One region of the Streptomyces shinuiensis genome, then DNA from elsewhere that is predicted to be linked to it. Evidence: riboswitches for the same ligand, from Rfam matches in the RefSeq annotation. Region 1 holds a riboswitch; each other region holds the start of a gene.
What was found. Region 1 has a riboswitch for cyclic di-AMP ahead of ACGRHY_RS01260 (C40 family peptidase). Riboswitches for the same ligand answer to the same signal wherever they lie in the genome.

Region 1 (7,416 bases):
GGTGTGCCGCACCGCCAGAGCGCGGTAGAGCCCGCCCTTGTCGCCGAAGTGCCGGTAGAGGATGGGCTTGGTGATGCCCGCCTCGGCGGCGATGGCGTTCATCGAGGCGCCCGGGCCGTCGCGCAGCACCACGCGCTCGGCGGCCTCCAGGAGTTCCCGGCGGCGGCGCTCGGTGGCGCTGCGCTGGTCCTCCCGATGTGTGGTCTCCATGTTCCTCGGCCTCCCCGACCCTGCTGTGACACCTCGGTGCCGCCTGAGCGCAACGTAACACCCGCGGAGCGCACGCGAGAGTGCCGACGGTGGAGGTTGACATCGCACTGACCGGTAACGTATTCACGTTACCGCTAGTAACAACGGATGGAGGGGCTTCCATGGCGGAGTTCGCACTCGACCTCAACGACGACCAGAAGGCCGTACGGGAATGGATCCACGGCTTCGCGGCCGACGTCATGCGCCCCGCCGCCGCGGAGTGGGACGAGCGCGAGGAGACGCCCTGGCCCATCATCGAGGAGGCCGCCAAGATCGGCCTGTACTCGCTCGACTTCTACGCCCAGCAGTACTTCGACCCCACCGGCCTGAGCATCCCCATGGTCATGGAGGAGCTGTTCTGGGGCGACGCGGGCATCGGCCTGTCGATCGTCGGCACCGCGCTGGCGGCCGTCGGAGTGCTCGCCAACGGGACCGAGGAGCAGATCGGCACCTGGATCCCCCAGATGTACGGCGACGCGAACGACGTGAAGGTCGCCGCCTTCTGCTCCTCCGAGCCCGATGCCGGATCGGACGTCTCGGCCATGCGCACCCGCGCGGTCTACGACGAGGCCAGGGACGAGTGGGTGCTCAACGGCACCAAGACCTGGGCCACCAACGGCGGCATCGCCAACGTCCATGTCGTCGTCGCCGTCGTCGACCCCGGGCTCGGCTCCAAGGGGCACGCCTCCTTCGTGATCCCGCCGGACACCCCCGGCCTGTCCCAGGGGCAGAAGTTCAAGAAGCACGGCATCCGCGCCTCCCACACCGCCGAGGTGGTCCTCGAGGACGTCCGCGTGCCCGGCCACTGCCTGCTGGGCGGCAAGGAGAAGCTCGACGAGCGCCTCGCCCGCGCCCGCGAGCGTGCGAAGGAGGCGAAGAAGGGCGGCGAGCGTGTGAAGAACGCCGCGATGGCCACCTTCGAGGCCTCCCGCCCCGCCGTGGGCGCCCAGGCCGTCGGCATCGCCCGCGCGGCCTACGAGGTCGCCCTGGACTACGCCGGGACCCGTGTGCAGTTCGGCCGCCCGATCATCGACAACCAGGGCATCGCCTTCCAGCTCGCCGACATGCGCACCCGCGTCGACGCCGCCCGGCTGCTGGTGTGGCGGGCCTCGTGGATGGCGGCGGCGGGCAGGCCCTTCGAGGGCGCCGAGGGCTCGATGTCCAAGCTGTTCGCCGGGGAGACCGCCAAGGGCGTCACCGCCCAGGCGATGCAGATCCTCGGCGGCAACGGCTACACCCGGGAGTACCCGGTGGAGCGCATGCACCGGGACGCGGCGATCTACACGATCTTCGAGGGCACCAGTGAGATCCAGCGCCTGGTCATCGCCCGCACCGTCTCGGGCGTGCACGTCCGCTGACCTCCCGCCCCGCCGGGCGAGCCGCCGGCCGTGCGGCGGCCCTGCCGTACGCCCCGGCCGGCCTTCCGGCCGCCCCGCGACCCGCCGCGTTCACCCGACACGACCGCAGCCATTCGGGCTGATCCGGGCGGCACGCCGCACCGGCCCGCGAACCGGTCGCCGCGCCGGTCAACCACCCCCAGGAGGGGTCAACAAGCCTTGCTGACAGGGCTCTTGGCGCTTCGGTCAGTCTGCCGGAACAGGGCCCCGTCCCTCGGCGGACCGACAGTGAGCATGTTCACAAAACATCTCCGATCGACCGATTGGGAGTCTTTCTGACGCACTATCCGTAGGAGACCGCAAGTCCCCGCCGCAGGGCGGGGCCGCCCGGCCGGACGCCCAATCCTGCCGCCGTCCGGGTGAGAAACGGACCATGACGAGACGGCAGGAGCGGGAGACCCGAGCAAGGCGGGCCGCGCACGACGCGGCCCTTGGGGTGAAGCCACGCCGCGCGTGGCCGGGCAACTTCGCCGGCCCGAACCCGACAGGTCATCTTTCGCAGGCGTATGACGAAGGGTTCACTCATGTCTGCGCACGCACGCATACCGGCACCGGTGTCCCGGGCGGGCATCACCACCGCCGTCACCGCCGCCACCCTGGCGGGGACGATGCTCATCCCGTCCGCCGCGCCCGAGGCCGAGGCGGCCACCTCCGCGAACAGGGCACTCAGGGTCGCGGCCTCCAAGGAGGGCGCCCCTTACAGCTACGGCGCCGCCGGCCCCAGCCGGTTCGACTGCTCGGGACTCACCCAGTACTCGTACAAGAAGGCGGGCAAGAAACTGCCGCGCACCGCGGCGGCCCAGTACAACCGCTCGAAGAAGGTCTCCGCCAGGTCGCGCAAGAAGGGCGACCTGGTCTTCTTCCACTCGGGCGGCAGTGTCTACCACGTCGGCGTCTATGCCGGCGAGGGACGGATCTGGCACTCACCGAAGCCGGGCAAGACCGTCCGCAAGGAGAGGATCTGGACCAAGAGCGTGCGCTACGGGCGCGTGAGGTGACACGGCGGCACCCGAACCGGGCCGGGCCCCGCAAGGGCCCGGCCCGGTTCGGCTTGTGGCGATTACGCCACGGGCGTGAAGCCGCTCCGCCCGGCCGCGCCGGCGGGCACGCTCGGCCCATGAGACTTCTGGTAATGGGCGGAACGGAGTTCGTCGGCCGTGCGGTCGCCGAGGAGGCGCTGGCGCGCGGCTGGGAGGTGACCGTCTTCAACCGGGGCCGCCACGCCCCGCCGCCCGGTGCCACCGCGCTGCGGGGCGACCGCACGGCCGACGGCGGGCTCGCAGCCCTGAAGGAAACGGCCGGCGGCTGGGACATCGTGGTCGACACCTGGTCCGGGGCGCCCGCCGCGGTACGCGACGCCGCCGTCGTGCTGGCGCGGCGGGCGGGGTGCTACGCGTACGTCTCCAGCCGCTCGGTGTACACCTACCCGCCCCCGGCCGGCCTGGACGAGACGGGCCCGCTCGTCGACGCCTCGCCCGACGACGAAGCCGCCGCCGACTACGCCGGGGCCAAGCGGGGAGGGGAGATGGCCGTCGAGGCGGCTTTCGGCGACCGGGGCCTGCTGGTGCGTGCGGGTCTGATCCTGGGCCCGTACGAGAACATCGGGCGGCTGCCGTGGTGGCTGCTGCGCGTCTCCCGGGGCGGTGAGGTGCTGGCGCCCGGTCCCCGGGACCTCCCCCTGCAGTACGTGGACGCGCGCGACCTCGCCGTCTGGACGCTGGAGGCCGCCGGGCGCGGACTGGGCGGCCCGTACAACCTGGTGAGCCCGCCCGGCCACGCCACCATGGGCGGGCTGCTGGAGAGCTGCGTACGCGTCACCGGTTCCGGCGCGCGGCTGCGGTGGACCGACCCCGGGCCGATCCTCGCGGCGGGGGTGCGGCCGTGGACGGACCTGCCGGTGTGGATCCCGCCGGGCGAGTTCCACGGCGCCATGCACCGAGGGGACGTCTCCCGGGCCGTCGCGGCGGGACTGCGCTGCCGCCCCGTGGAGCGGACCGTGGCCGACACCTGGGCCTGGCTGTGCGCCCTGGGCGGCGAGCCGCCCCTCCGTCCCGACCGTCCCCGGGTGGGACTGGCGCCCGGGAAGGAGGCTGAGATCCTCCGTACGGCGGGGGGTTGATCACCGGAGTGGTGATGGCCGTCGTTCCGCGAAGGCGAGTCCGCCATGGCGTCGTGCCGGGCGAAGCAGGTACTGGCAGCCGGGTGGGCGGTGCTCGGGGTGGCGGGCACCGGGGCCACGCTGGTGCTGAACGACAGCGCCAAGGGCGCCTCCGAGCGGTACGGCTGGTACGAGCACACCCCGGAGGGACAGCCTCCGGCTCCTCCGGCTCATCCGGCTTCGGTGGAGGACGACCACTGCGCGACGCCCGGAACGGCCTGTGACCATCGCCCGCACCGGGGTACAGGTGGGGGCATGAGTACTGAACAGACCGGACAGACCAAGGAAGGGGCGTGCCTCGTCGAGATCGAGCTGCCCCACTGCACCGCTTCGAACGCGGCGGCCGTCTTCGCCGTCCTGAGGTCGGCGTTCCCCGGGTCGCCCGAGCTGGGTGACGGCAACGGCGGGGGCGGGCCCGGGGCGGACGGCGAGCAGCGGAAGTTCTGGCTGGGCACGGTCGACGTCCGCACACACGGTGAGGTGGAGTGCACCCTGGAACTCGGGGAGCCGGTCGAGGCGGACCTCAGCGGCGGCCCCGACGCGGTACGGCAGGTCCAGGACGCCCTCGCGGGCTTCTACGACGTGACGGCCGAGCCCCGGATCTCGGGCGACCAGGAGGTGGAGGTGCGGCTGAGGCTCGCCCAGCGCTGATGACCGGCCCGCGGCCGGTGGCGCCGTTCGCCGACTGAGACCGCCGCGGGCGGGTACGCGCCCCCGCGAACGGAAGCCAGCGAGGACGAGCGGGAGCGGGGAGCGCCGGCCGGCGCTCCCGGCCGGCGGGCCGCGCCGTCTCCGAGCACCCCCGGGAGGGACCCATGCCCATCTCGACCACCAACCCGGCCACCGGCGAGACCCTGCAGACCTTCGATGCACTGGGCGCGGAGGAGACCGGGGAGCGGCTGGAGCGCGCCCGCGCCGCCTTCGAGGAGTACCGCACCACCGGCTTCGCCGAGCGTGCCGAACTGCTGCGCCGGGCGGCCGACCTGCTGGAGAAGGAGCGGGACGACATCGCCCGCACCCTGACCACCGAGATGGGCAAGCCCGTCACCGCGGCCCGCGCCGAGGCCGCCAAGTGCGTGAAGGCGATGCGCTGGTACGCCGACCACGCCGGGGAACTGCTGGCCGACGACCACCCCTCACCGGCGGACGTGGAGGACAGCGGCGGCAGCACGGCGTACGTGCGCTACCGCCCGCTGGGCCCGGTCCTGGCGGTGATGCCCTGGAACTTCCCGCTGTGGCAGGTGATCCGCTTCGCGGCCCCCGCCCTGATGGCGGGCAACACCGGCCTGCTCAAGCATGCCTCGAACGTGCCGCGGACCGCGCTGTACCTGGAGGACCTCTTCCGCCGCGCGGGCTATCCGCGGGGCTGCTTCCAGACCCTGCTGATCGGCTCCGGCGCGGTGGAGGGCGTCCTGCGCGACGACCGTGTGGCCGCCGCGACGCTCACCGGCAGCGAACCCGCCGGGCGCTCGGTGGCCTCGGCCGCCGGTGACGAGATCAAGAAGACCGTTCTGGAACTGGGCGGCAGCGACCCCTACCTCGTCCTGCCCTCGGCGGACGTGGTGAAGGCGGCCGAGGTCGCGGTGACCGCGCGGACCCAGAACAACGGCCAGTCCTGCATCGCGGCCAAGCGTTTCATCGTGCACCAGGACGTGTACGGGGATTTCGCCCGGTTGTTCGTGGACGGCATGAAGGCCCTGAAGGTGGGCGACCCGATGGACGAGTCCACCCAGGTCGGGCCGCTGGCCAGTGAGAGGGGCCGGGCCGACCTGGAGGAACTGGTCGAGGACGCCCGCGAGCGCGGCGCCACCGTGCTGTGCGGCGGACGGCGGCCCGCGGCCCACCCGGCCGGCTGGTTCTACGAGCCCACCGTCCTGGCGGATGTCACGCCCGGGATGCGCGTCCACCGTGAGGAGACCTTCGGTCCGGTGGCGACCCTCTACCGGGCGGCGGACCTGGACGAGGCGATCGAGGTGGCCAACGACACCCCCTTCGGCCTGAGCTCCAACGTCTGGACCCGCGACCGGGAGGAACAGGACCGCTGCGTACGCGACCTGCGGGCGGGTGGTGTCTACTTCAACGGCATGACCGCCTCGCACCCGGCGATGCCCTTCGGCGGGATCAAGCGCTCCGGCTACGGCCGGGAGCTGTCGGGGCACGGCATCCGCGAGTTCTGCAACGTCACCACGGTCTGGCACGGCACGCCCCCGGACGTCCCCACCGCCGAGTGACGCGCGGCGGGCGTGCGACGGACGGGGTCCGTCACCCGTCGTCGAGCCTCAGTTCCGCCCATACGACGCGTCCCCTCGCCTGGGCGGCGGGTATGTCCCCCCAGGACTCGGCGAGGGCGTCGACGAGCTGGAGTCCGCGCCCGCTGGTCGCCTCGACGTCCGCCGAACGGGCCGCGAGTCCGCACGCGCCGGTGCCCTGGTCGCGTACCTCTATGCGCAGCCGCCGGTCGCCGTGCTGGAGAAGACAGGCGATTCTGTCGCTGACGGTGTGGACCATGGCGTTGGTGACGAACTCGGACACGACCAGCTGTGCCGTGTCGACCACGCTCTGCGGGCAGTGCCAGCGGTGCAGCCACTCCACGAGCAGATGCCGGGCCACGCACACGGAGGAGCCCTGGGCGGGCACTTCGAACTCCGCCCGTTGTCGCGATCGCTGGGGGTGGACGGCCGGCAGCATGGGTGCCATGTGCGCTGAGCGGGGGAGAAGAGCCATCAGTGGCTCGCCTTTCGTGCGCCGGTGGGCGTCGGGGCCGGTGCGCCGTGCGCGGGGCCCGGCCCGTGCGAGGGGCCGGTGCGCGGGAACGCCTGCTGACCGGCCACCGCGTCCGGTGCGCCACGGTGGGGAGGGACGGCGAGGGCACGGGGCCCGCGGAAGGGGTGGGAGGGCCCGTGTACCGGGACGGTTCGACGCCGGTGTGACCGCGCCGTGAACTGGATCACCCGGCTACTATGCTCATTGGTGTCAGCAAAAGGCAAGAAGAGTTCTGCAAATTGCAAGATTTAAACGACAGCATGGCTGCATCACCGGGGCCGTGGCACACTGCTCTGCCGGTGAGGCGCGAGTGGAGAGGAAGAGACCATGGGCGAGTCCCGGTCGGCACCGACCGTGGGGCAGATCGTCCTGGGGCTACGCCTGCGTGACCTGCGGGAACGCGCCGGGAAGTCGTTCGAGGAAGCCGCCCGGGTCCTGAGCGTCACCACATCCACGGTCCGCCGCATGGAGAAGGCCGAGGTGGGCCTGCGCCCGCTGTACGTCAAGGCGCTGCTGGAGAGCTACGGCGTCGGGGCGGAAGAGACCGACGCCTTTCTCGCGCTGGTGGAGAAAGCCAACAGGCCGGGCTGGTGGCACCGCTTCCGCAGCGTCCTGCCCGACTGGTTCAGCCTCTACGTCAGCCTGGAGAGCGAGGCCGACCTCATCCGCTCCTACGAGCCCCACTGCGTTCCGGGGCTGCTCCAGACCGAGGAGTACGCCCGCGCCCTGCTGCGGACCGGCTTCCCCCGGGCGGACGAGGACGAGCTCGACCGGCGGGTCGCCCTGCGCATGGGACGGCAGCAGCTCCTGGCCAAGCCCGCCGCGCCGCGCCTGTGGGTGGTGCTGGAC
Region 2 (7,416 bases), 2.9 Mb from region 1:
CACCAACGCCACCGTCGGAGCGCTGGCCCTCCTCCTCAACCACGTCCTGCACCAAAGCGAAGCCAGAGTGGCCTCGGCCCACCGGGTCGCCGAGGCCGTCCAGCTCGCCGTACTGCCCGCGCCGCCCGGCCGGGTCGGCGACCTGAGGATCGCGGTCCGCTACGAGGCCGCACAGGCGCACGCCCGGATCGGCGGCGACCTGTACGGCGTGCAGCGGACGCCGTACGGGCTGCGGCTGCTGGTGGCCGACGTGCGCGGCAAGGGAACGGAAGCCGTCGGCACGGCCACCGTCATCCTCGGCGCCTTCCGGGAGGCGGCCGAGACAGAGGAGGACCTCGGGGCGGTCGCGGACCGCGTCGAGCACGCCCTGCTCCGGGAGGCCGGGCAGCGGGAGGCGAGGCCGGGCCGGTCGGAGGAGTTCGCCACGGCCGTGTTCGCCGAGGTCCCGGCCGGCGCCCCGGGGAGCCTGCGGCTCGTCAACCGGGGCCATCCGCCGCCGGTACTGCTGACCGGACAAGGGGATGTGCGGCTGCTGGAGCCGGACACGGAGCCGGACACGGAACCGGACACCGGGCCGGGTACAGAGGCGTACGCGCTGCCGCTGGGGCTGGGGGACCTGGCGGGTGACCCCGGGAGCGGGCGGACGGAACCGGTGCCCTTCCCGCCCGGCTCCCTGCTGCTGCTCCACACCGACGGCCTGACGGAGGCGCGGAACGCGGCGGACGTCTTCTACGACCTGGCGGAGGGGCTGCGCGGCCGGCGCTTCACCGGGCCGGCGGCCCTGCTCGACCACCTCCTCGCGGACGTCGACGCGCACACCGGCGGGCACCAGGGCGACGACATGGCGCTGCTGGCGGTCATGCGCGACCCGGAGTCCCCGGAGCCCTCCGGAGCTCCGGAGGGCTCTGGCCGACGGTGACCTTCCGTAGCCGACGCACACCCCTCCGCATAACAACTGAGGCAACGTCAGATGGTGTGGCGTGCGTCTCATGTGCGGATCCGGCAGTCGAATCACCCGGATTGGCCCTCTAATGCCCTGATAGTTCTCCGTCAAGAAAGCCCCATGTTCAAAGAGGGGACTTGGAAACCGGAGCGCACCTCTATTAACGTTCGATAACGCAGCGCGGTCGTCACTGTCGCCGAAGAGGGCGGCACCGTGCGCCGTCGCCGAATCCCGTAAGCGCGGCCCCGTCAACAGCGGGGACGTGCCCAGGGAACCGGGGAACCACCAATTGGGGTGAATCGGATTCATGCGGCATGCCCGTGTGGACCCGTAGGAGACCTTCCTGCTCCGAACCCGTCAGCTAACCCGGTAGGCGAGAAGGAAGGAAAGGAGAGCGCCCCCGTGGCGTCCAGCACCCCGGCCCCCGAGGTCTCGCACGACCCGCACACCGCCGCTTTCGCCCCGTTCGGTCCGGAAGGTGACGGCGATCAGCCGGTGTGGAACCCGACCGAGGACTCCGTCCGCCCGGTCCGCGGCCGGCACCGCGTCGCCAAGCAGCGCAACGGTATGGCCCGCAGCGGAGCGGTCCTCGGCGTCGGCGTGATCGCCGCGGTCGGCGCGGGCGGCATAGCCACCGCCAAGGACAAGTCGCCGGTCGCCATCTCCATGCCGGACGTGGACCTCGGCGCCATGGCCGAGGGCATCCCCGTCGTCGGCGCCCTCGTCTCCGACGACGGCGACGACGGCGACTCCGCCCCCCGGGCCGAGACCACCAGCCCCTTCGGCGGCACCGTCACCCAGGCCGGCCTGGACACCTCCGACGCCACCACGACCGTCGTGACGGCGGACGCCGGCGAGGCGCTGCGGGCGCGCATCCTCCAGCAGGCCGACCAGCAGCAGACCGGCGCCGCCCAGGCGGCGCTGGAGGAGGCCGCCGACCAGGCCGCGAGCCAGGCGGCCGAGGAGGCCGCCGACCAGGCCGCCGAGGAAGCCAAGGAAGCGGCCGAGGCGGAGGCCGAGCGCAAGCGCAAGGCCGCCGAGGAGGCGGCGCGCAAGGCCGAGGCCGAGCGCCTGGCCAAGCTCGCGGCCAGCTACACCCTCCCCCTCACCTCGTACCAGATCACCTCCACCTTCGGCCAGTCCGGCTCGATGTGGGCCAACGACCACACCGGCCTGGACTTCGCCGCACCCACCGGCACCCCGGTCAAGGCGGTGCACAGCGGCGAGATCGTCGAGGCCGGCTGGGCGGGCTCCTACGGCTACCGCATCATCCTCAAGCTCGACGACGGCACCGAGATCTGGTACTGCCACCTGTCCTCCATGACCGTCACCACCGGCAAGGTGACCACCGGCGACGTCATCGGCCGCGTCGGCTCCACCGGCAACTCCACCGGCGCGCACCTCCACCTGGAGGTCCGTCCCGGTGGCGGCGACCCGATCGACCCGCTGGCCTGGCTGCGGAGCAAGGGCCAGTCCATCTGACGACGGCCGGCCCGTCCGGCACGGTCCGTCCGGTGCGGTCCGTCCGGTCCGTCCGGTCCGTCCGGCCCGTCCGGCGTCCGCCCATCCCGCCCCACCCCGGCCGGGGCTCTTCGAGCCCCGGTCCCACGAACCCCGGCGGCCCTGGTGACTCCCCCCGACACCAGGGCCGCCGGCCCGTTCTTCACCCGCGTACGCCTACCGCGCTCGTGCCGCCCGCTCCCCGGGACGCTCGGTGGAGAACAGCAGCCGGTAGCGCGCCACATCGCTGCTCACCAGCCCGGGGAAGTCCCGCACCCGCTCCCACGGCGGCGACGGCGTACCGACCCCCTCGCCCGGAGCCTCCAGCGCGTCGATGTGTGCCTGCTCGCTCTCCCACTCCGCGTAGTTGACGACGCGTGTGCCGTCCGTGCTCAGGTGGAAGTGGGCCGCGATGCCGCCCGGCGGCAGGCTCCCGTCGGTGCTGTCGTCCTCGATCGCGGCGGCCACGGTGTCCACCCACGCCCGCTGCCGCGCCTCGTCCGGCCCCTCGAACTCCACCTCCACGACCACCACGCACCCCGGCTCGGGCCGCCTGCCGTCCCGGCCCGGCTCACCCCGCCCCTCCGGCAGGCTGCGGTAGCGGCGCGTGCGGGCCAGGCGCAGCCGCTCGATCCCCGGCACCGCGTCGTCGATCTCGTCGTTGCGCTCCTGGCGGTGGGTGCGTACGTACTCCTCGTACGCCTTCTCGTCCGTCCACTGGGAGTAGTGCAGCAGCGTCCGGCCGTCGGTCCCGGCGTAGACGCTGTACGACAGGATGTCCGGCGTCGGCCACCCCCGCTTGTCCCAGGTGGCGGCGATGGCGTCGGCGGCGGCCCGCTGCCGCTCGGGCGTGCCGACGTCCCAGGCGCTGATGAGGACGGCGCCGGCGTCAGGGCGGGCGGGGTCGGGGTGCTGGGGCATGGCGGACACGGGTGTGCCTCCTCGTCGGTCGCAGGGTGTTCCCTCACGTCGCGGAATCACCCTCACGCCTCAAGTCGCCTTGAGGTCAAGGAGGACGGGCGGCCGGTCCGCGCGGACCGGCCGCCCGTTCACAGCCGGGATGGGCAGCCTGCTGTCAGGCCGGCAGCCGCTCCTCGATCGCGGCGACGACCTCCGCCGCCTCCGGCTCGGTGCGCGGGCGGAACCGGGCGACGGGGGTGCCGTCAGCCGCGACCAGGAACTTCTCGAAGTTCCACTGCACGTCCCCGGCCTGCCCCCCGGCGTCGGCCAGCTCCGTCAGCTCGGCGTAGAGCGGGTGCCTGCCGTCCCCGTTGACGTCGGTCTTCTCCAGCATCGGGAAGGTGACGCCGTAGGTGGCCGAGCAGAACGTGCCGATCTCCTCGGCGGTGCCGGGCTCCTGGCCCATGAACTGGTTGCACGGCACGCCGACCACGGTGAACCCGCGGTCGGCGTACTTCTTCTGCAGTCGCTCCAGGCCCTCGTACTGCGGGGTCAGCCCGCACTTGGACGCGACGTTGACGACCAGCAGCACCTTGCCCCGGTGCTCGCCGAGGGTGGTGGGTTCGCCGGTCAGGGTGCGCAGGGGGATGTCGTAGAGGCTCATGAGCCCTGTCTAGCAGAGTTCGCGCCCGCGCCCGCCGTGAACCTTCACACCCTCCAGGAACGTTTCCCACGCCCCCGCCGGAAACCTCAGCACGGGCCCGCCCGCCTCCTTGCTGTCCCGCACGGCCACACTCCCCGGCCCGTACGCCGTCTCCACGCACTCGGTCGCTCCCGCGCCGCTGTACGAGGACTTGAGCCAGGAGTTCTCCGGTGTCAGGGGTATGGCTGGGCGCATCACATCTCCTCGCGGACACGTCTGATCAACTCTGTTGAGGCTGCCATGTCCAACGCTTGGGCGCGGAGGTAGTCGAACGCAAGCCGGTACCGGTCCAGCTCGTCCTCCTTCTCCAGGAAGATCGATCCCACATGGATGTCCACGTACACGACATCGAGCGACGGCTCGGCACCGCCGATGATGACGAAGCTGCCCATGGCGGCGGAGTGCGCACCCTTGGAGAAGGGCAGCACCTGGAGCGTGATGCTGGTTGATCTGCTGACCTCCAGCAGATGCCCGAGCTGCTCACGCATCACCTCGGGCGAGCCGACGACCCGCCGGATGACCGACTCGTCGAGCACGGCCCACAGGTGTGGAGGCTTGTCACGGGCGAGGATCGCCTGCCGTTTCATACGGAGATCCACGAGCCGGTCGATCTCCTCGGGCATGAGCCGCATCTCGGACGCGTGCTGCACCGCCTCCGTGTAGCGGCGGGTCTGGAGGAGCCCGGGAACGTACAGGCAGGCGAAGTGGTCTTCGCGCACAGCCTCGTCCTCGAGCGTGAGGAGCAGGTTCATGGTCTCCGGAAGTTTGTCGGCGATGGATCCCCACCACCCCAGCTGTCGGGCATCCTTGGCAAGCCTGACGGCGGCCTCGCGCTCGGCGTCGGTCACTCCGTAGTGCCGGCAGAGGCCGTCCACGACGAGCCACCTCACAGGCCCTTCCTGTGTCTCGTACCGGCTCACAGTGGCCTTCGAGACCCCGACGAGACGACCGGCCTCCTCGAGTGTCATCCCCGACTGGGCGCGGAACTTCCGCATCATCGCGCCGAGCTGGCGGCGTCGGGTAGTGACTCTTGGCGGCATGACGGCAACCCTCCTGCTCTGCGGACTTCTGTCCACGCATGGCCAATCAGGCTACGAGCGAGCCGAGTTGGTGCTCCGGTGATTCACTCGATCGATTTCTGTGAGAAGTTACATGAAGAGATATCTCATGCCACAATCGCAACCAGGCGGTCACCCGGCGAAGCCGTACGGAGCGGCAGGCGCAGCGCCGACGTGACGCGAAGGGAGTGCGATCCATGCACGGCTACGGCACCTCGGAACCCCGGCTGCGTTCAGTGCTGCCTTTCAGAGCGGTCCCGGAGGAACTGAGGGGGCTACGGCTGATGATCAGGGAGCAGCTGGGGCTCTGGGGGCTGACCGAATTGGCGGACGACGTGGAAGTGGTCGCGGGTGAGCTTGCGGCCAACGTCGTCAGGCACGTGGGCCAGGACACCGCGGCAACACTCGTCCTTGCAGTGGGTGATGGTCTACTCCGGCTCGAAGCTCACGACGGTTCCCACGCGGTTCCCGCAGTCAGGCAGCCCGGCGACTACGACGAGAACGGTCGTGGGCTGCGCCTGCTCGCCGCGCTGGCCGCCGAGTGGGGAACGATGCTCACGGCCTCCGGCAAGGTGGTCTGGTGCGAGTTCTCCCTGGGGGTGAATGAGGAGTGCCAACGCCTCCAGCGAGCCGCGAGCACTCTCGAGGTTTACGGCCGCGTCTCCGGCCGGCTGGCACCGACCAGTACGCGCAGTCTTGCTGTCCTTGAGGGAGCGGCGACAGGGCTCATCGCCGACCTTCTCTACTGGCTGGCGAAGCAGGGGCGGGACCCGGACGACTTTCTCGACCGGGCCCAGATGCACTACGAGGCAGAGGCGGACGTCGCGTAGTTTCCCGAGTTCCACCTCGGCTGCGGCAACGCCTCACCCGCCGGCACGATGGCTGTATGCCTGCTCCTTCCTCTCCGGGGATCTCGGCCCGGATGAGCCGCCAAGCCAACCGTGACACGAGCCCGGAGGTAGCGGTTCGCCGCCTGCTGTACGCCGCCGGGTATCGCTACCGACTGCACCGGAAGGTTCCGGGGATGCCACGCCGGACCATCGACATCGCTTTCCCCGGTACCAAGGTGGCGGTCTTCCTGGACGGCTGTTTCTGGCACGGGTGTCCCGATCACGCCACCCAACCCAAGGCGAACAAGGAGTGGTGGCGCCAGAAGCTCGATCGGAACATCAGCCGCGACCTGGAGACAACGGAACGGCTGTCGGAGGAAGGATGGACAGTGCTGCGTTTCTGGGAGCACGAGTCCCCTGACGTGGTGGCCGATCGGGTTGCCCAGATGGTGACGGAGCGCCGGGCACGTTCCCGAACGATGCCCGGTGCCCGCGATCTTTGACCGATCCCACGCGTGTGCTGCTTCTTCCGACTACGGTCGATTCCGGCCGGACAGGAGCAGCACACGGGGGGACGTTCACTTGACCTCGGCTCGTCTGACATCGCTGGAAATCTGCGCGGGAGCCGGAGGGCTGACGATGGGGCTCGATGCCGCCGGATTCGATCCAGTCGCCCTGGTCGAGAGGAACCGGCACGCGTGCGACACCCTGAGGACCAACCGCCTCGGTTGGCGAGTCCTGGAGATGGACCTGCGGGACTTCGTCGCACAGGAGCATCCGTACACCTACGACGTCGATCTGCTGGCGGCCGGGCTTCCGCGGGTCAAGTCACCGGCCGCGGGCAGACGCATCGAGGACCTCTACGAGAGGGAGCTGCTGGAGGCGGCCGTATGGCTGGTCGCCGAGGTGCGGCCGCGCGCGGTGTTGATCGAGAACGTTCCCGCCCTGGTGAGCGACGACGCGTTCACCGGCATTCGTGAGTTCGTCCGACTAGAGCTGGAGCACCTTGGATACGCGCTGCACTGGCGGACGATCAACGCCCGCGACTTCGGGATCGCTCAGGATCGGAGGATGGGCCTGCTGGTCGCGCTCCAGCCCGAGTCGGCAGGGCGCTTCCGGTGGCCGGAACCACTGCGCACACCCCCTCCAACAGTAGGGGCCGTGTTGTGGAAGTCCATGGCAGCACGGGGGTGGCCCGGAGCGGTGGCCTGGGCGACTCGGGCCGATCGTCTCGCCCCCGCGATCGTCGGTGGCTCGGAGCGCCGAGGTGGTGCCGATCTCGGCCCCACCGGCACCAAGAAGGCATGGGCACGTATGGGGGTCAACGGCGGAGGCATCGGGGACGAGGTGCCCGGCGCCGACTACCAGTGGGACCCGAACGGGGACGTGATGAACCTGCCGAAGCTCACCGTCGAGCAGGTCGCGCTCCTACAGGGCTTCCCACCTCACTGGAGGCTGCAGGGCGGCAAGACTGCCCGGTAC
Region 3 (7,416 bases), 3.4 Mb from region 1:
GCCTCCTGGTCGCCGGTGATCACCTCGGGCTCGACGCCCAGGATGTCCACGACACCGCGCACGAAGTCGTCCCGGTTCTCGGCGTCGCGCGAGGCGGAGGTGGCGACGAAGCGGGTGCGCCCGGGGGTGACGCCGTGAGCGCGGATCACCTCGGCGTACTCGCGGCAGGCGGCGAAGGTGCGCTCCAGCGCCTCGGGGGCCAGCCGCCCGGTGCGGTCCACGTCCTGACCGAGGCGGACGATGGTCATCCGGCGGTCGAGGTCGGTCAGCTCGCCGGTGTCCCGGTCGATGTCGGCGACGAGCAGGCGGATGGAGTTGGTACCGCAGTCGATGGCGGCGACCCTGACCGTCGTGCCGTTCGTCGTCCCTGTCACCGCGCGTCCTCTCCGCCGCCCCCGGCCGTGCCCACGCACGGTCCCTTGCGCCACCACTCCGGGAGCATGGCGATCGCCTCGTCGCCCAGCGGGTTGACGCCCGGGCCCGCGACCAGCGAGTGGGCGACCAGGACGTGCAGGCACTTGACGCGGTCGGGCATCCCGCCCGCGCTGGGGAAGCCCTCCAGCACCTCGATGGCGTCGCGGCGCGCGATGTAGTCCTCGTGCGCCCGGCGGTACGCGGCGGCCAGCTCCGGGTCGGTGCGCAGCCGCTCGGTCATCTCCTTCATCACGCCCTCGGCCTCCAGCGTGCCGATCGCGGAGGCCGCGCGCGGGCAGGTGAGGTAGTACGTGGTCGGGAAGGGCGTGCCGTCCTCCAGCCGCGGTGCGGTCTCCACCACGTCGGGCTGCCCGCAGGGGCAGCGGTGCGCGATGGCGCGCAGACCGCGCGGCGGGCGGCCGAGCTGCTGCTGGAATGCCTCGACGTCGGCTTCGGCCGGCGCGGTGTGCTCGGTACGGGGCGGGGGCGTTTCCATAGGGCCAGGATGCCTCAGGGGTGTCGGGGCCGGGCGCGAGGGCCCGGCGGAGCGGAAGGATCGCGTCCGGGGCGTTCAGGGACGCTGTCCGGCGGCGCCGGAGGCGTCCGCCGCGTCCACGCCGTCCCACAGGTGCCGGTACCAGGCCTGTTCGGTGGGGCCGGACTCGGCGGTGCGGCGGGAACGGGAGGCGCCCTCGCCGGCCCGGTCGGCCGTGCCGCGCGGGAGGATGTAGCCGGTCTCGCCGGGGCGCACGTAGAGCAGGTGCTCGCGGATCATCCGCTCGACGTAGGCCGGGTCCTTCCAGCGGGCCTTCAGATCGCGCTTCTCCTCGACCCGGCCGCGCAGTTCCTCGACCAGGCGCCGCTGCTCCTCGATCTCCGCACGCTGCGAGACGTACTGCCGCATGGGGTAGGCCAGGGCGACGACGAGCGAGCACAGGACCATGACGAGCAGTGCGGCGCGGCCGGTCAGCCGGCTGCGCCGGGGAGCGCGCATCCGGCGGTTCTGGGCTCGGTAGACGCGCTCCGCCGCCTGTGCGCCCAGTGCCCTGAGCCTGGTCGCGGTGGAGAACCTGTCCCGTTCCGCGGCCACCTCGCCTCCCCTGCTGCCCTGTCGTCGCCGTGCCGTCGCGGTGTCGTCGCCGTATGCCGCCGCGTCCCCGCCACCGTACGGGACGGCGGCGGGGACGCGGTGACGGCACGGCCGCCGCGGCGGCCGTGCTCAACGCTTCGCGGAGCGACCGCGCTTACCGGTCCGCGGAGCGGAAGCGCGGAAACGCCGAGCGCCCGGCGTACACCGCGGCGTCGTCGAGGATCTCCTCGATGCGCAGGAGCTGGTTGTACTTGGCGACGCGCTCGGAGCGGGCCGGGGCGCCGGTCTTGATCTGGCCGCAGTTGGTGGCGACGGCCAGGTCGGCGATGGTGACGTCCTCGGTCTCGCCGGAGCGGTGGGACATCATGCACTTGAAGCCGTTGCGCTGGGCCAGCTCGACGGCGTCCAGCGTCTCGGTCAGGGAGCCGATCTGGTTGACCTTGACCAGCAGGGCGTTGGCGGCACCCTCCTCGATACCGCGGGCCAGGCGCTCGGGGTTGGTGACGAACAGGTCGTCACCGACGAGCTGGACCTTGTCGCCCAGGCGCTCGGTGATGGTCTTCCAGCCGTCCCAGTCGTCCTCGAACAGCGGGTCCTCGATGGAGACCAGCGGGTACGCCTCGACCAGCTCGGCGTAGTAGTCGGTCATCTGGGCGGCGGTGCGCTCCTGGCCCTCGAAGACGTAACGACCGTCCTTGTGGAACTCGGAGGCGGCCACGTCCAGGGCGAGGGCGACGTCCTGGCCGGGGGTGTATCCGGCCTGCTCGATCGCCTCCAGGATGAGGTCGAGCGCCTCGCGGTTGGAGCCGAGGTTCGGGGCGAAGCCGCCCTCGTCGCCCAGGCCGGTGGACAGGCCGCGCTCCTTCAGCACCTTCTTGAGGGTGTGGTAGACCTCGGTGCCCCAGCGCAGCGCCTCGGAGAAGGACTCGGCGCCGATCGGCGCGATCATGAACTCCTGGATGTCCACGTTGGAGTCGGCGTGCGATCCGCCGTTGAGGATGTTCATCATCGGCACCGGCAGCAGGTGCGCGTTCGGCCCGCCGAGGTAGCGGAACAGCGGCAGGTCGGACGCCTCGGAGGCGGCGTGGGCGACGGCCAGCGAGACGCCGAGGATGGCGTTGGCGCCGAGGGAGGACTTGTCCGGGGTGGCGTCCAGGTCGAACATCGCCTGGTCGATCAGGCGCTGCTCGGTGGCGTCGTACCCGACCAGCTCCGGGCCGATCTGCTCGATGACGGCGAGGACGGCCTTCTCGACGCCCTTGCCGCCGTAGCGGCCCTTGTCGCCGTCACGCAGCTCCAGGGCCTCGAAGGCGCCCGTGGAGGCGCCGGACGGAACGGCTGCACGGCCGGTGCTGCCGTCGTCGAGGCCGACCTCGACCTCGACCGTGGGGTTGCCTCGCGAGTCGAGGATCTCGCGGGCCACTACGACGTCGATGGACGGCACGAGGGTCTCCTTCGTGTGTGTCGGGCGTGTGTGTCGGGTCTCAGTGCCCCGAGCCTATCCGGCCCGCGCCCGCCACCTCGTCGACAGCCCGTGCCATACGGCGGAACGGATGGTGAAATCGCAGCTCAGAAGAGGTGGGGGCATTTTGTTTCCAAATTGAATAAACCCGGTGCGGTGCGCCCTCCGCCAAGGGAGGTGACACACCGCACCGGGGTGGCGCCGCCGGGTGACGGGAGTGGCGCCGGGGCGGGCACAGCAGGGGATCAGACCCGGAGCTGCTGGCCGGGGAAGATCAGATTGGGGTCGTCGCCGATGACGTCGGCGTTGTCCTGGTGGATCTGCTGCCAGGTGGTGCCGTGGGCAGCGGCGATGGCGCGCAGCGTGTCGCCGGACTTGACCGTGTAGCCGGCCTCGGCACCGCCCCGGTGGCCGTCCGCCCGCTCGAAGGCGCTCTGCGACCGGGACTGCTCCTGGGACTGCCGCTGCGACTGCGACTGCTTCTGCGACTGCGACTGCGACTGCTTCCGGGACTGCGACTGCGACTCGGCGTCGGGGCCGGCGGGGCGGCCGCCGCCCGGGTCCACCTCGGCCGCGGGCCCGCCGGCGGTGAGGCCGCCCTTCTCGGCGCAGGCCCAGGCGCGCGGGCCCTGCATGGCCAGCAGCCGCTCGGCCACGGCGATCTGCTGCTCCCTGGTGGCAAGGTCGGCGCGCGGCGCGTACCGGGTGCCGCCGGCTGCCTCCCAGCTCGACTGGGAGAACTGCAGACCGCCGTAGTAGCCGTTGCCGGTGTTGATGGACCAGTCGCCGCCGGACTCGCACCGGGCGACCCGCTCCCAGGTGTCGACGGACGCGGCCGAGGCGCCCGGCGCGCCCGCCACCGGAACGGCGATGGCGGCGCCCGCGGCGCCCGTCAGCGCGGCCGCGCGGACGGCCCTGGCGGTGCGACTGTCGTACCCCTTGCCGGTGAACAGCATGGACGTCCCTTATCTCACCGACGCCTGCGAGGTGAGCTGTCGGGTTCGGGCAGTGAGCAAGCCCGGCCGTCCGGGGCACGGGGCCCCGGGCGACTTCACCCCAAGCCGCTCCGGACCGTGCGGTCCGGGGCGGCGCCTACCTGGTTCCCCCGCTCCTGCCCTCGGCGCTGACGCGACGACTGCCCACCGGCCGCCGGCAGGATTAGGCGCTGCGGACGGTGGCACTCGCGGTGCGAGCGAGACGACGGTAAGCACACCGGGGCATATGTCTCAAAGCATGTCAGAAACCGCCGATTCACCCTTTCTGACGCCCTCGCGGCTGGAACCCGCAGGTCAGGTGAGGAGCGTTAGGCCGGACAGGAACGACACGCCGCAATCGCCCGGGAGGGTCATCCCGCAGGGCCGTCCGCACTCACCCGAGAGTGAGTTCCTGTCCCGGCAGGATCAGGTCCGGATCCTCACCCACGACGTCCTTGTTGCTCTCGTACAGCCCGCTCCAGCCTCCCGGAACGTCCTGCTCCTGCGCGATCGTCACCAGCGAGTCCCCGGGACGCACCAGATAGCCCTCGTCCCTCCCGAGGGCTCCCAGACCGCTCACGGTGCCCGCCAGCGCGGGTCGCTCGGCGCGGGCGGAGCGGTCGGCGGCCTCCCCGGAACGCTCGTCTCCGGCAGCCTCCCGGCCCTCCGGCGTCCGGCCGTCCGCGGCCCGGCCCTCCGCCTCCCGCTCCAGTTCGCGCGGGTCGCGCTCGCCGCGGTGCTTTCCGGTACCCTTCCCGGCCTCGGCGCGGGCGTCGTCCCCGGCACCGGCCTCGTCACCCTCGGCGCCGTCGGCCTCCGGGGCGTTCCGCTCGTCCTGGGCGCCGGTGTCCTCCGCGCCGCCGCCTCCTGTCCCGCCCCCGCCGGCGGCCGGGGCTCCCTCCTCCGCGTCGCCGCCCGGCAGGAGGCCGTCCGGCAGGCCCCCGCCGCCCTTTCCGCTCCCGCCGTCCCGCGCGCCCTCCTCCGGCTCCGGCAGGAGGTTGTCCGGGTCGATGGCCGGGGCCTCGCCGGTGGTGTCGTGGCGCAGCCCGGCGTTGACGCCGCAGGAGGGCCAGGCGTCCGGCCCCCGGTCGGCGAGGATCTTCTCGGCCACCGCGATCTGCTGGCTGCGGCTGGCGAGGTCGGGGCGCCCGGCGTACGCCGTACCGCCGTACCGCTCCCAGATCTCCTGGGTGAGCTGGAGGCCGCCGTAGTAGCCGTTGCCGGTGTCGGCGCTCCACAGGCCGCCGCTCTCGCACTGCGCGACCCGGTCCCAGGTGCCGAGGTCTGCCGCCTGCGCGCCCGTCGCCCCGAGCAGGGGGATGGCGAATCCCGCGCCGGTCGCTCCGGCCGTGACGAAGATGGCGGGAGCCTGGCGGGGGCGGCGGTGTCTACCGTTCCCGGAAAGCATGTGTGGAGCCTCTCGTGCGTGGACAGCCGACAAGGTTGAGCGGTTGACGGCTGAACGTAGCGTCACCGGGCCGATCATCACAAGTCAGTGTCTCGCAGATCACGCACGGATCACATACATGACTGTGCGTCACCCGCGCACCGGCTCGAACTCGACCGGCAGTTCGCGCAGTCCTCGCATGATGAGGCCGCCCCGCCAGCGCAGATCGGCGGGTTCCGCCGCGAGCCGCAGGTCGGGAAGGCGTCCCAGCAGGGCCGTGAGCGCGATCCGCCCCTCCAGCCGCGCCAGCGGTGCGCCCAGGCAGTAGTGGATGCCGTGGCCGTATCCGAGGTGGGGATTGTCACCGCGCGTGAGGTCCAGGGTGTCCGGGTCCGCGAACCGCGCCGGGTCTCGGTCGGCGGCGGCCAGCACCACCAGCACCGGGTCGCCGGCGCCGATCCGCTGCCCGCCGATCTCCAGCGACTCGGTGGCGAACCGCCAGGTCGCCAGCTCCACCGGCCCGTCGTAGCGCAGCAGTTCCTCCACCGCCGTGTGCAGCAGCGCGGTGTCGCCGGCCGCCAGCGCGCCCTGGAGCCGGCGCCGCTGCTCCGGGTGGCGCAGCAGCGCGTAGGTGCCGTTGCCGATGAGGTTGACGGTGGTCTCGAAGCCGGCGAACAGCAGGATGAACGCCATCGCCGCGGCCTCGTTCTCCGTCAGGTGCTCACCGTGGTCGCTCGCCCGGATCAGACCGGAGATCAGGTCGTCGCCCAGGTCGCCGCGCTTGCGGTGGATCAGGTCGGCCAGGTATGCGCGCATCCGCTTCACGGCCCGGCCCACCCCGCCGCGTGGGCCGCCGCCGTGGCTCCCCCGGGGGCCCGCGGGCCGCCCCCCGGAGTGACGCAGCATCATGCCGGCCCAGTCGCGGAAGTCGTCCTGGTCCTCGGCCGGAACGCCGAGCATGTCGCAGATGGCGTAGATCGGCAGCGGGAACGCGAACTCGTGGATGAGGTCGGCGCTCCCGCGCTCCGCGAAGCCGTCGACGAGCCGGTCGGCCAGCTCCCGTACGCGCGGCTCGAAGGCCGCCACCCGGCGCGGGGTGAACGCCTTGGACACCAGCCGCCGCAGCCGGGTGTGGTCGGGCGGGTCGATGTTGAGCAGGTGCGTCATCAGGTTGGCGCCGCGCTCCCCCGGAATCCCCACCTTCCCCTTGCCGTGCGCGGCCTCGCTGTGGTGGGCGGGGTTCTTGCTCAGCCGCGGGTCGGCCAGCGTCTCGCGCGCGTCCGCGTACCGCGTCACCAGCCACGCCTCCACCCCGCTGGGCAGCACGGTGCGGTGCACGGGCGCGTGCTCGCGCAGCCGGGCGTACGCGGGGTAGGGGTCGGTGGCGAATTCCTGTGAGAACAGGGCGGGTGGGCGAGGAGAAGCAGCAGCGGGTGGGCGAGGAGAAGCAGCAGCGGGTGGGCGAGGAGAGGCAGCGGCGGCGGGCGGGGGCGGGGTGCGGTCGTCGCCGGCGTTCTCGTGGTCCACGCCCCCGACGCTAACGCGGCCTCCGCACGCCCGGCGGAGGGGGTCCGGGCTCCCGGCGCACCGGACCGGACCGGCGGCGGCATGGCGGCCCGGAGGGCGGGTACAGCGGAAGGACGGATACGGCAAAATCTCCGAAAGGGGACACAGTGCCCTCGCACTCCTACCCTCCTCCGCAGGACTGGGGCCACTACGGGGAGCCGGAGCCCGGACCGCCGCCTCCAGAGCCCCCGGCACGGCCCCGCGACGGGATGGGGGTCGCAGCCCTCGTGCTCGGGCTGATCGCCCTGGTGATGTTCTGGACCGCTCTCCTCGGTGTGGTCCTGGGGGTGCTGGCGGTCGTGTTCGGTGTCGTCGGCTACCGCCGCGTCAGGCGGGGCGAGGCGACCAACGGGTGGATGGCCCTCACCGGCGCGATCACGGGCTTCATCGGTCTGGCGCTCTCCACCGCCGTCATCGCCGCCACGGTGGCCTTCCTCAACTCCGACGAGGTCGACGACTTCCGCGACTGCATGCGGAACGCCGACACCTCCTCCGAAAGCCAGGAGTGCGTGGACGACCTGCG

Region 2: another riboswitch for cyclic di-AMP. It lies ahead of ACGRHY_RS14620 (M23 family metallopeptidase); the one in region 1 lies ahead of ACGRHY_RS01260 (C40 family peptidase).
Region 3: another riboswitch for cyclic di-AMP. It lies ahead of ACGRHY_RS16815 (LysM peptidoglycan-binding domain-containing protein); the one in region 1 lies ahead of ACGRHY_RS01260 (C40 family peptidase).

What each region holds. Positions count from the first base shown of each region.
Region 1 is NZ_JBIHML010000001.1:289,436-296,851, reverse strand. Features, by position in the region: gene ACGRHY_RS01270 (TetR/AcrR family transcriptional regulator) at 1-210, opposite strand, end outside; gene ACGRHY_RS01265 (acyl-CoA dehydrogenase family protein) at 372-1,607, shown strand; cyclic di-AMP (ydaO/yuaA leader) riboswitch at 2,011-2,167, shown strand; gene ACGRHY_RS01260 (C40 family peptidase) at 2,171-2,644, shown strand; gene ACGRHY_RS01255 (NAD-dependent epimerase/dehydratase family protein) at 2,764-3,765, shown strand; gene ACGRHY_RS01250 (hypothetical protein) at 4,060-4,455, shown strand; gene ACGRHY_RS01245 (NADP-dependent succinic semialdehyde dehydrogenase) at 4,620-6,035, shown strand; gene ACGRHY_RS01240 (ATP-binding protein) at 6,067-6,501, opposite strand; gene ACGRHY_RS01235 (Sco1979 family transcriptional regulator) at 6,895-7,416, shown strand, end outside.
Region 2 is NZ_JBIHML010000001.1:3,204,386-3,211,801, forward strand. Features, by position in the region: gene ACGRHY_RS14615 (PP2C family protein-serine/threonine phosphatase) at 1-919, shown strand, start outside; cyclic di-AMP (ydaO/yuaA leader) riboswitch at 1,156-1,334, shown strand; gene ACGRHY_RS14620 (M23 family metallopeptidase) at 1,346-2,425, shown strand; gene ACGRHY_RS14625 (antibiotic biosynthesis monooxygenase) at 2,621-3,364, opposite strand; gene ACGRHY_RS14630 (glutathione peroxidase) at 3,519-4,007, opposite strand; gene ACGRHY_RS14635 (DUF397 domain-containing protein) at 4,017-4,241, opposite strand; gene ACGRHY_RS14640 (helix-turn-helix domain-containing protein) at 4,241-5,086, opposite strand; gene ACGRHY_RS14645 (ATP-binding protein) at 5,302-5,934, shown strand; gene ACGRHY_RS14650 (very short patch repair endonuclease) at 6,027-6,437, shown strand; gene ACGRHY_RS14655 (DNA cytosine methyltransferase) at 6,532-7,416, shown strand, end outside.
Region 3 is NZ_JBIHML010000001.1:3,673,403-3,680,818, reverse strand. Features, by position in the region: gene ACGRHY_RS16835 (Ppx/GppA phosphatase family protein) at 1-374, opposite strand, end outside; gene ACGRHY_RS16830 (DUF501 domain-containing protein) at 371-910, opposite strand; gene ACGRHY_RS16825 (FtsB family cell division protein) at 986-1,504, opposite strand; gene eno (phosphopyruvate hydratase) at 1,659-2,948, opposite strand; gene ACGRHY_RS16815 (LysM peptidoglycan-binding domain-containing protein) at 3,212-3,922, opposite strand; cyclic di-AMP (ydaO/yuaA leader) riboswitch at 3,929-4,099, opposite strand; gene ACGRHY_RS16810 (transglycosylase family protein) at 4,335-5,348, opposite strand; gene ACGRHY_RS16805 (cytochrome P450 family protein) at 5,478-6,854, opposite strand; gene ACGRHY_RS16800 (DUF4190 domain-containing protein) at 7,103-7,416, shown strand, end outside.